Regions from separate parts of the Mesorhizobium sp. M0047 genome, predicted to be linked through region 2. Evidence: predicted binding sites of a transcription regulator. Region 2 holds the regulator's gene; the other holds the start of a gene.
What was found. The regulator PhoB, encoded in region 2, activates phosphate uptake and scavenging genes when phosphate is short. The targets are predictions, from matches to a motif close to TGTCATNNANCTGTCAT.
Positions count from the first base shown of each region.

Region 1: phnF (phosphonate metabolism transcriptional regulator PhnF) is a predicted target of PhoB. The motif match lies at 1,902-1,918, and genes of this name have one in related genera.

Region 1 covers NZ_JAMYUW010000063.1:9,820-14,740, forward strand. Annotated here, with positions in the region: gene NKJ89_RS33555 (zinc-binding alcohol dehydrogenase family protein) at 1-800, shown strand, start outside; gene phnF (phosphonate metabolism transcriptional regulator PhnF) at 1,127-1,876, opposite strand; gene phnG (phosphonate C-P lyase system protein PhnG) at 1,998-2,459, shown strand; gene phnH (phosphonate C-P lyase system protein PhnH) at 2,459-3,070, shown strand; gene NKJ89_RS33575 (carbon-phosphorus lyase complex subunit) at 3,072-4,184, shown strand; gene fosX (FosX/FosE/FosI family fosfomycin resistance hydrolase) at 4,181-4,600, shown strand; gene NKJ89_RS33585 (alpha-D-ribose 1-methylphosphonate 5-phosphate C-P-lyase PhnJ) at 4,597-4,921, shown strand, end outside.
Region 2 covers NZ_JAMYUW010000019.1:57,968-62,888, forward strand. Annotated here, with positions in the region: gene NKJ89_RS19380 (type I secretion system permease/ATPase) at 1-648, opposite strand, end outside; gene eglC (endo-1,3-1,4-beta-glycanase EglC) at 713-2,125, opposite strand; gene phoB (phosphate regulon transcriptional regulator PhoB) at 2,658-3,347, opposite strand; gene phoU (phosphate signaling complex protein PhoU) at 3,367-4,074, opposite strand; gene pstB (phosphate ABC transporter ATP-binding protein PstB) at 4,100-4,903, opposite strand; gene pstA (phosphate ABC transporter permease PstA) at 4,900-4,921, opposite strand, start outside.

The DNA.
Region 1 (4,921 bases), on a different contig from region 2:
AACTGGCCGTTGGCGAACCGGTCGTCATCAACCCCTATCTTTCTTGCGGCAAGTGCATAGCCTGCCGGCACGGCAAGCCGAATTGCTGCGTCAGCATCGAGGTGCTCGGCGTGCATCGCGACGGCGCCATGTGCGAACGCATCCTGGTTCCGGCACAAAATCTCTATCCGGCCAACGGCCTGTCGCTGGCCGACGCCGCTGCCGTCGAATTCCTGGCCATCGGCGCGCATGCCGTGCGGCGTGCACGGGCCGATCCGGGTGGACGCACGCTGGTCATCGGCGCCGGCCCGATCGGGCTCGGCACCGCCATCTTCGCCCGCATCGCCGGCCTCCACGTGGCACTGCTCGACATGAGCAGTGAAAGGCTCGCCTTCGCCGAGAATGAGCTTGGGTTCCAGACCCTCGACGGCTCGCGCGGCGCGGTGCCCGCTCTGGTCAAGGAGGCGACATCAGGCGAAGGTTTCGATGTCGTCTTCGATGCCACCGGCAACACCCAGTCCGTGCAATCGGCCTTCGCCCATGTCGCGCATGGCGGGACACTGGTGCTGGTCAGCGTCGTCAAGGACGACATCAGCTTTTCCGATCCCGAATTCCACAAACGCGAGATGACGCTGATCGGCAGCCGCAATGCGTTGCGCGCCGACTTCGACCATGTCGCCGCCTCGATCCGCAACGGCGCCGTTCCGCTGGCAAAACTCGTCACCCACCGCACCACGCTTTCCGGCACGCCACACGATCTGGCCCGCTGGGCGCATGAGAAATCAGGCCTGATCAAGGCTGTGATCGAGGTGGGAGCATAACTTAGCAGGCGGTGAACCCGGCCCGAATTGACGACGCCCCGCGCAGATCGACCCCCACTCCGTCTCGGCTTCGCCGAGCCACCTCTCCCCCGATCGACGGGGTAGAGGAAGGTGCGAGCCTATTGCGGCCAACGCTCCTCAACCAGACTCCCTCCTTCTCCCGCCAGCGGGCTCCCTTCCTCTCCCTCCGGAGGGGGGAGAGGTGGCTCGGCGAAGCCGAGACGGAGTGGGGGAAGGCGGTCCTCAAACGCCAAGCCGCTGACAGGGGAGCGCGCGACCGATCAGCGCGAGTCAGAAGTCACGGTCTCGCATAAGGCCGGCACTCCCTACAGCGCCGACAGCTTCAGCTCCACCCGTTCTGCCGGAAACCTGGACTCCGAAAACTGGATCGGCTGGCCGTCCGGCGTGACGTTGACAGCGACCGTGACCAGCACGATGGCACCTGGTTGCAGGTCGAGGTCGGCAAGGTCCGCCGCATCGGCATGGCGCGCCGACAGCACGGTCGATTGCCTGAGATAGTCGTCGATACCGAACCGGGCGAGCGATGCGGTGATCGAACCTGTCTCGGCCATTGCAGCGTCGATACCAGCAAAGCGCCGGGCATCGAACCAGCCGGCGCCGCGTGATACCGGCCGTCCGTCGGCTTCGCCACGCGTTTCCAGGCGAATCACATCGGCCCCCTTGGCGAGCCCCAGCCCCTCGGCAACACGCTGGCTGGCCGGCTCGATCGAGGACGCCAGCAGGACGATATGCCGTTCCGATGTCTGCCCTTGCAGGCCCGTTGAAAAGCGTGTGCGCGCACCGATGGGATAGGACAGCCGCCTGCGCGACAGCACGAAGGTGCCGCGCCCCTGCTCGGCCCGCAGCACCCCTTCCTGCACAAGGGCCGATATGGCGCTGCGCACGGTGTGGCGGTTGACGCCATAGCGCTCAGCCAGTGCCATCTCCGGCGGCAGCGCGGCGCTTTCTGCGAAATCGCCGACGGCGATCGCCTGCAGGATCTTCTCGGCGATCTGCCGCCACAGCGAGACGCCGCTGCGCCGCTCGATGCTGTCCGCTGCCAGCCGCCCGACCATTGATTGCCCCCAGTCTTCAAGTGCTTGTCATCCACCCGTCATGGACTCGCGCTAGATAATAGGTATAATTTGTATAGTTGTCTATATCAATAGACAAATTTGGCGAAGAGGAATGTTGCTGATGCGAGGACAGGAAGCCCGCGATCAAGCCGAACGCAAGGCCGCCATGGCAACCCTGGCGCAATCCGGCGGCGACGACATCGTTCGGCTCTGGAACGAGGCCGGACTGCCTTCGGACGCAGAACTGCTGCGCGGCCCCGAAACCGGCCTGGTCACCGTACGCGGCCGCATCGGCGGTGGGGGCGCGCCCTTCAATGTCGGCGAGGCGACCGTCACCCGCGCCACCGTCCGGCTGCCGTCCGGACAGGTCGGCCATTGCTATGCGCTTGGCCGCGACAAGCAGAAGGCGAAGCTGGCGGCCATCGCCGACGCACTGTGGCAGGACCCGGCCCGCCGCGCCGAGGTCGAGACCGGGCTGATAGCGCCTCTGCGGTCGGCCCTGACCACGGCGCATGAACGCCGCCGCGCCGAGACGGCGGCAACGAAGGTGGATTTCTTCACCATGGTACGCGGAGAAGACTGATGGACATCGCATCGCAATCGATCGAGGGCGGCTTCGCCGATCCGGTCTTCAACGCACAGACCGTGTTCCGCGCTGTCATGGAGGCGATGGCGCGGCCTGGCAGCGTGCAGCCGTTGCCCGCCTTTGCCCGTCCGCCGGCGCCGCTGTCGGCGACCGCCGGTGCCATTGCGCTGGCGCTTTGCGACAATGACACCCCGCTCTGGCTCGACCCGGCTTTACAGGCTTCCCCTGCCATCAAATCCTGGCTTGGTTTCCACACCGGCGCGCCATTGGCCAACACGCCGGCCGATGCGCATTTCGCGTTGATCGCAGCCCCGGCCGAGATGATGGCGCTCGACGGTTTTTCGCAAGGCACGCAGGACTATCCCGACCGTTCGACCACATTGGTCCTGCAGGTCAGCGATCTCGTCTCCGGCACGCCTCTGTCGCTCGAAGGCCCCGGCATCGAAGCCAGCGCGACGATCGCGCCGGCACGGATGCCACGCCATTTCGTCGAACAGTGGAAGCAGAACATCAAGCGCTTTCCGCGAGGCGTCGACATCATCCTCACCACATCGGACGGCATTGCCTGCCTGCCGCGCACGACGCGCATCAAGACGATGGAGGCGTAAGATGTATGTCGCGGTTAAAGGCGGTGAAGCCGCAATCGCCAACGCCCACAGCCTGCTTGCCGACCGCCGCCGTGGCGACCGTTCGGTGCCAGCCCTTCGCCTCGACCAGATCGTCGAGCAGCTGGCGCTCGGCGTCGACCGGGTGATGAGCGAAGGCTCGATCTACGACCGTGAACTGGCCGCACTCGCCATTGTTCAGGCGCGCGGCGACATGATCGAGGCGATCTTCCTGGTGCGCGCCTATCGCACGACACTGCCCCGCTTTGGCTACACCAAGCCCATCGACACCGCCAACATGCTGGTCGAGCGGCGCGTCTCGGCGACCTACAAGGACCTGCCGGGCGGCCAGTTGCTTGGGCCTACCTTCGACTACACGCACAGACTGCTCGATCCCGAGCTTGCCGCCGGCGCCGATGTCGCCGAGCCCTTGCTGCGTGAGACGGAAGCGCAAGCCATGCCGCGCGTCTCGGCGATCCTCGCCCGCGAAGGCCTGATCGAACCGGACGGCGACATGCCGCAGGACCATGTCCCCGGCGACATCACCCGCGAGCCGCTGGAGTTCCCGATGGCGCGCGACATCCGCCTGCAGGCGCTGTCGCGCGGCGACGAGGGGTTCCTGCTGGCGCTCGGCTATTCCACGCAACGTGGCTATGCCCGCAACCATCCCTTTGTCGGCGAAATCCGCATCGGCGAGGTCGAGCTGGAGCTCGACGTGCCGGAACTGCCCTTCGCGGTCCCGCTCGGCACGGTGCGGATCACCGAATGCCAGATGGTCAACCAGTTCAAAGGGTCGACCAAGGCGCCGCCGCAATTCACCCGCGGCTACGGCCTCGTCTTCGGCCAGAGCGAGCGCAAGGCGATGGCGATGGCGCTCTGCGACCGCGCTCTTCGTGCGACAGAACTCGGCGAGGATGTCGTCGCCGCAGCCCAAGATGAGGAGTTCGTCATCTCGCATTCCGACAACGTTCAGGCGACCGGCTTCGTCGAACATCTGAAGCTGCCGCACTATGTCGACTTCCAGGCCGAACTCGACCTCGTGCGCCGCATGCGCGCCGAATACGACGCCCGCGAGAACCCCGCCAAGGCCGAAGAGAAGCGGGAGGCCGCGGAATGATCGAAGGCCTCTCCCACATGACCTTTATCGTCCGCGATCTCGACCGGATGACCGAGATCCTCGAGGGCATACTCGACGCCCGAGAGGTCTATGCCAGCGGCGCCGAACAGTTCTCGCTGTCGCGCGAAAAGTTCTTCCTGATCGGCGACATCTGGGTCGCCATCATGGAGGGCGAGCCCTTGCCGGAACGCAGCTACAACCACATCGCTTTCAAGATCGATGACGCCGATTTCGACCGCTACGCCGAGCGCGTCAAAGCGCTTGGCCTCGACACGCGCCCGCCGCGCCCACGCGTCGAGGGTGAAGGCCGCTCGATCTATTTCTACGACGACGACAACCACATGTTCGAACTGCACACAGGCACGCTCGCGGAGCGGCTGGCACGCTACGCCAAGGGACTGAAAGTCGCGCAATGACTGACATCGCCACCTACAACTTCGCCTATCTCGACGAACAGACCAAGCGGATGATCCGCCGCGCGATCCTCAAGGGCATCGCGATCCCCGGCTATCAGGTGCCGTTCGCCTCGCGCGAAATGCCGATGCCCTATGGCTGGGGCACCGGCGGCGTGCAGGTCACCGCTTCGATCATCGGCCCCGACGATGTCTTGAAGGTTATCGACCAGGGTGCCGACGACACCACCAATGCCGTCTCGATCCGCGCCTTCTTCAAGAAGGTCGCCAATGTCGCGGTGACCACCTACACAGCCAGCGCCACCATCATCCAGACCCGCCACC
Region 2 (4,921 bases):
ATGAAGAATTAGCGCCTCCGCCACGTGCCTGCCCCAGACGCGCGCCGCGTTTTGGACCATGCCCATGGCGAGCAGCGTCTCCGCGTTGCGGGCAAAGGCCTGCTCCGACAGGCTGGCGACAGCCGAACGTTCCGCGGACAAAGCGTCATTCCTGCCGACGGCGAGCTGATTTGCCAGGACCAGCGCAAGCAACAGCGCAACCCCTGCCAGCGTAAGCCAAAACAGAAAGGGATGGATGAGGTACAGCAGGGTGAGGAAGAAGGGAGCAAACGGCAGGTCAAACAAGACCGCCACACTGCGTGACCTGATGAAGGCGCATATCGAGGCAAGGTCGCGCAGTGGAGACATGGCTGCGCCGCCGGCGTACTTGGCTTCAAGCGAGACGGCGAATGTCCTCGCACCCAGTCTGTCGTCGACAGTGGCTGCAACGCGCTGCGTGTAGATGGAGCGGACCGCATCGAGGAGACCGAGAAAGGCGAGCGCGAGAACCGCGATAGCCGACAGGTAGAACAGCGTCTCGACGCTGTAGGAAGGCAGGACGCGGTCATAGACTTGCAAGAGATAGAGGGGGATCACCAACAGCAGGATGTTGATGAGGAACGAGAAAGCACCGACATCGGCGATGGCGCGCCTGAAAACTGCCTGCAAACTGGACTCTCCAATCATCCCCGCGCTCCCTGACGGCTAATGGCCTCAAACATGAAGCCGCCGCTTAGACCGAGTGGTCGCTTGCCATGTCCAAGGGTTGGTCCAGCGTATAGGCGTGGATATAGTCGATTTTCATCTCCGCTGGAGTAGCCAGATGGTCAGGAGGCTGGCCGGCAATGCCGCCCACCGCGAGATTGGCCAGTATGTACATGGGGTCGTGCATGTCGGACGGCGTCGCCGCTTGGGCGACCTTCACACCGTCATAGGTCCAGACAAGCTCATCCTTTGTCCAGAGCAGGCCATAGGTGTGGAAACCGTCAGTGTCCGCAACGTTCACGGTGGACGAAACCTTCGTGTGCTCTCCCGTCTCATTGGTGTGCGCTGTCATGAAAAGCGTGTTCGGATCCTGACCGCGCGTTTCGACGACGTCCAGCTCCGGCGGCCACGATCCGTCTTCCGGAAGCAGCCAGAAGGCCGGCCAGGCTCCGGCCGTTTCGGGCAGGTCCGCCCGCATTTCGAAATAGCCGTAGGTTTGCGCGAAGGTGTCGTGGGTCGTCAGTATCCCCGATGTGTATTCGTAGTTGTTGATCAGAGGCTTGATGTCCTCCGGCGCCTGCGCGGCGGTGATGGTGAGCACGCCGTTTTCAACGCTGAACGGGTGGACGGAACTCGTCGGCCCGTAATTGGCGTCGATATACCATTGCAACTCACCATTGCTGCTCAATGTGCTGCCGTTCGGCGCGCCCCACGAGAAATTGGAATTCCAGGTGCCGTCCTGCCCGTCCCGAAGGCTCAGCGTGTTGAATTCGTCGGCGAAGGACAGCGTCATTCCGGACTTGTCTATCGGCAGTTCGAACTGGGCGGACTGCAACTTGTCGATGGTCGTATTCTTGAACACCAGGATCTCGTCAGATCCGAGGTTCAGCATCACGTTCGATTCCACCTGAACCATCTGCGAACGGACGGCATCGAACGAAGTGAAGTCATAGCCGTTAAGGCGCACCACATCGGTCGCACCGAAATCGAAGATAAGATCGCTCCCATTTCCTTTGGAGATGGCGAAAGTGTCGGCGCCGTCACCGCCGATCAGGACATCATTTCCCTTGCCGCCATCCAGCGTCTGATGACCCGACCCGCCCTTGATGATGTTGTCCAACGCATTTCCGAACGCATATCGATTGGCGCCGGTAACGACCAGGTTCTCGAAATTGTCGGGGAGCTTGTAGCTCATCCAGGTGTCGATCGTGTCGATCCCGGCCCCGGGATCTTCGACCGCCTTATTGTTGGTGGAATAGAGGTGATAGTAGTCATCGCCGGCGCCACCGTACATCGTGACATTGACGCCGGTGTCTCCCCAGAAGGAGTCGTTGCCTGAGGTGCCGTGCAGTTCGGCCCCGGCTCCGGTTGCCGAGAACCAATGACTGGACGCGCCGGTGTAGGGAAGAGGAATACCTTTGGCGTTTAAGACCGTGCTCATCAGAAATCCTTCCTCTTAGTGTCCGACCTGGTCAAGTCATTCGGCGCAGGGTCCGGCGACCGCTTTCAAAGCAACGTTGCAACGAACGAGATCGTTCCCGCGGAATCGTCATCCGATCCAAGATCGTATTGGCTATTCGGAGCACATACAATCAATAAAGAAGAGGGAAACTCGCTCTTAGTCGGATGCAATTTTTAATAAAATTGCGCATTTATGCGAAACCACGTCCTCTAGTGGGCACATAGCCATATTAGTTCGAATTGTTTCTTGAGGCGCGCGACTTTGATCGGAGGTCTGCGGGCAAGATAGCAATGTGACCAACTAAAGTGTCACGGGCCGTGCCTGCGGCCAGCCTGGCAGAAAAGCGAATTGGGAGATCGGAGGGCAATCGCCAGCCAGTCAAGGTACGCGCCGAGCCCACGACCGCGAAGGGCAGTTTAGACTTCGATCCTGCCTGCTTGAATGTCTGCCATCGCGTGGCCATTGGCGACCACCTGCTGATCGAATTTGAACCTTGGTTCCGATCTATCGGCTAATCTTCCCTGATAGCGTACCCTGCACCCCGAATGGTGCGGATCACGTCGGGCATGCGGCCGTTGTTGACGGCCTTGCGCAGCCGCCCGACATGCACGTCTACCGTGCGTTCGTCGATGTAGATCGTTTCGCCCCAGACGTTGTCGAGCAGCTGGCTGCGCGAGAACACGCGGCCGGGATGGCGCATCATGAATTCGAGCAGGCGGAATTCGGTCGGCCCGAGCCGGATCTCGCTCTTCTTGCGATAGACCCGGTGCGATTCTCGATCGAGCACGATGTCGCCGACCTTCAGCACGCTGGACAGCAGTTCCGGCTTGGCACGGCGCAGCAGCGCCTTGACCCTGGCCATGAACTCCGGTGTCGAAAACGGCTTGACCAGATAATCGTCGGCGCCGGTCGAGAGGCCCCGCACGCGATCGCTCTCCTCGCCGCGCGCGGTCAGCATGATGATCGGCAGCCGCTCGGTCTCGGGACGCATTCGCAGGCGCCGGCAGAGTTCGATGCCGGAAACCGCCGGCACCATCCAGTCGAGCACCAGAAGGTCAGGCACGTTCTCCTGCAGCCGGATCTCGGCCTCGTCGCCGCGCGTCACGACCTCGACCTGATAGCCCTCGGACTCCAGATTGTAACGGAGCAGCACGCCTAGCGGCTCCTCGTCCTCCACCACCATGATGCGTGGCGCGATCATCGGCTGGTTACCTCTGTCGTCATGCCGCGGGCGCGGACATTGTCGTCTCGTCCTGTTTCGGACGATTGGCCGGCAGCTGCGTGCCGGTCAAAACATAATAGGCATTTTCCGCGATGTTGGTGACATGGTCGCCGATGCGCTCGAGGTTCTTGGCGCAGAACAAAAGATGCGTGCACGCGGTGATGTTGCGCGGGTCTTCCATCATATAGGTGAGAAGCTCGCGGAACACGGAGGTGTATTTGACGTCGATGCGTTCGTCGTCGGCACGCAGTTTCGCCAGCGCGGCGGCGTCACGCGCCGCATATTCCTCGATGACGCCCTGCACCTGGATCAGCACCAGTTGTGCCATTCCATCGATCGAGTGCGAAAGGTCGCGCGGCGTGACGCTGAGGCCGACAGTGCCGACACGCTTGGCGATGTTCTTGGCAAGGTCGCCGATGCGTTCGAGATCGCCGGCCATGCGGATAGAACCGACGACATGGCGCAGATCATCGGCCATCGGCTGCCGCTTGGCGATCAGCGTGATGGCGCGGTCGTCGAGCTCGCGCTGGCGCGCGTCCATGATCGCATCATCGGAGACGACGCGCTGTGCCAAGGCGTTGTCGGAATTCAAGAGCGCCTTGGTCGCACCGCCGACCATCGAGCTGGCGAGATCGCCCATGTCGCTGATGAGCTTGCTGATCTGACCGAGATCCTCGTCGAAAGAAGCGACTGTATGTTCGCTCATGATCCTGTTCCTCGTATGCCTGAGCTCAGCCGAAGCGGCCGGTGATGTAGTCCTGCGTGCGCTTCTCGCGGGGCGACGTGAATATCCTCTCCGTGCGGTCGAACTCGACCAGCTCGCCCAGATACATGAAGGCCGTCTGCTTCGATACGCGCGCCGCCTGCTGCATGTTGTGGGTGACGATGACGATCGTGTAATCGGCTTGCAACTCGTCGATGAGCTCCTCGATCTTGGCGGTCGACAGCGGGTCGAGCGCCGAAGCGGGCTCGTCGAGCAGGATGACTTCCGGCTTCACCGCTACGGTGCGGGCGATGCAGAGCCGCTGCTGCTGACCGCCGGAGAGGCTGAGGCCGCTGGCGTCAAGCTTGTCCTTGACCTCGGTCCAGAGTGCCGCGCGCTTCAGCGCCTGCTCGACGCGGCCGTCCATCTCCGACTTGCTCAGCTTCTCGTAGAGCCTGATGCCGAACGCGATGTTTTCATAGATCGACATCGGAAATGGCGTCGGCTTCTGGAACACCATGCCGATCTTGGTGCGCAGCAGGTTGAGGTCCTGCGAGCGGTCGAGAACGTTCTGGCCGTCGAGCAGCACCTGACCTTCGGCCGTCTGCTTGGGATAGAGCTCGTAGATGCGGTTGAAGACGCGCAGCAGCGTCGACTTCCCGCAGCCCGAAGGCCCGATGAAGGCGGTGACGCTGCGCTCCGGCAAGGACAGCGTAATGTCCTTCAGCGCCTTCGACTGGCCGTAGTAGAAGTTGAGGTTCTTGACCTCGATCTTGGCCTTGGCGGTGGCCTCGGCGGCGATCGTCATGTCTGGAGACAACATCTGGCTCATTTGTCCTCTCTGCGTCCG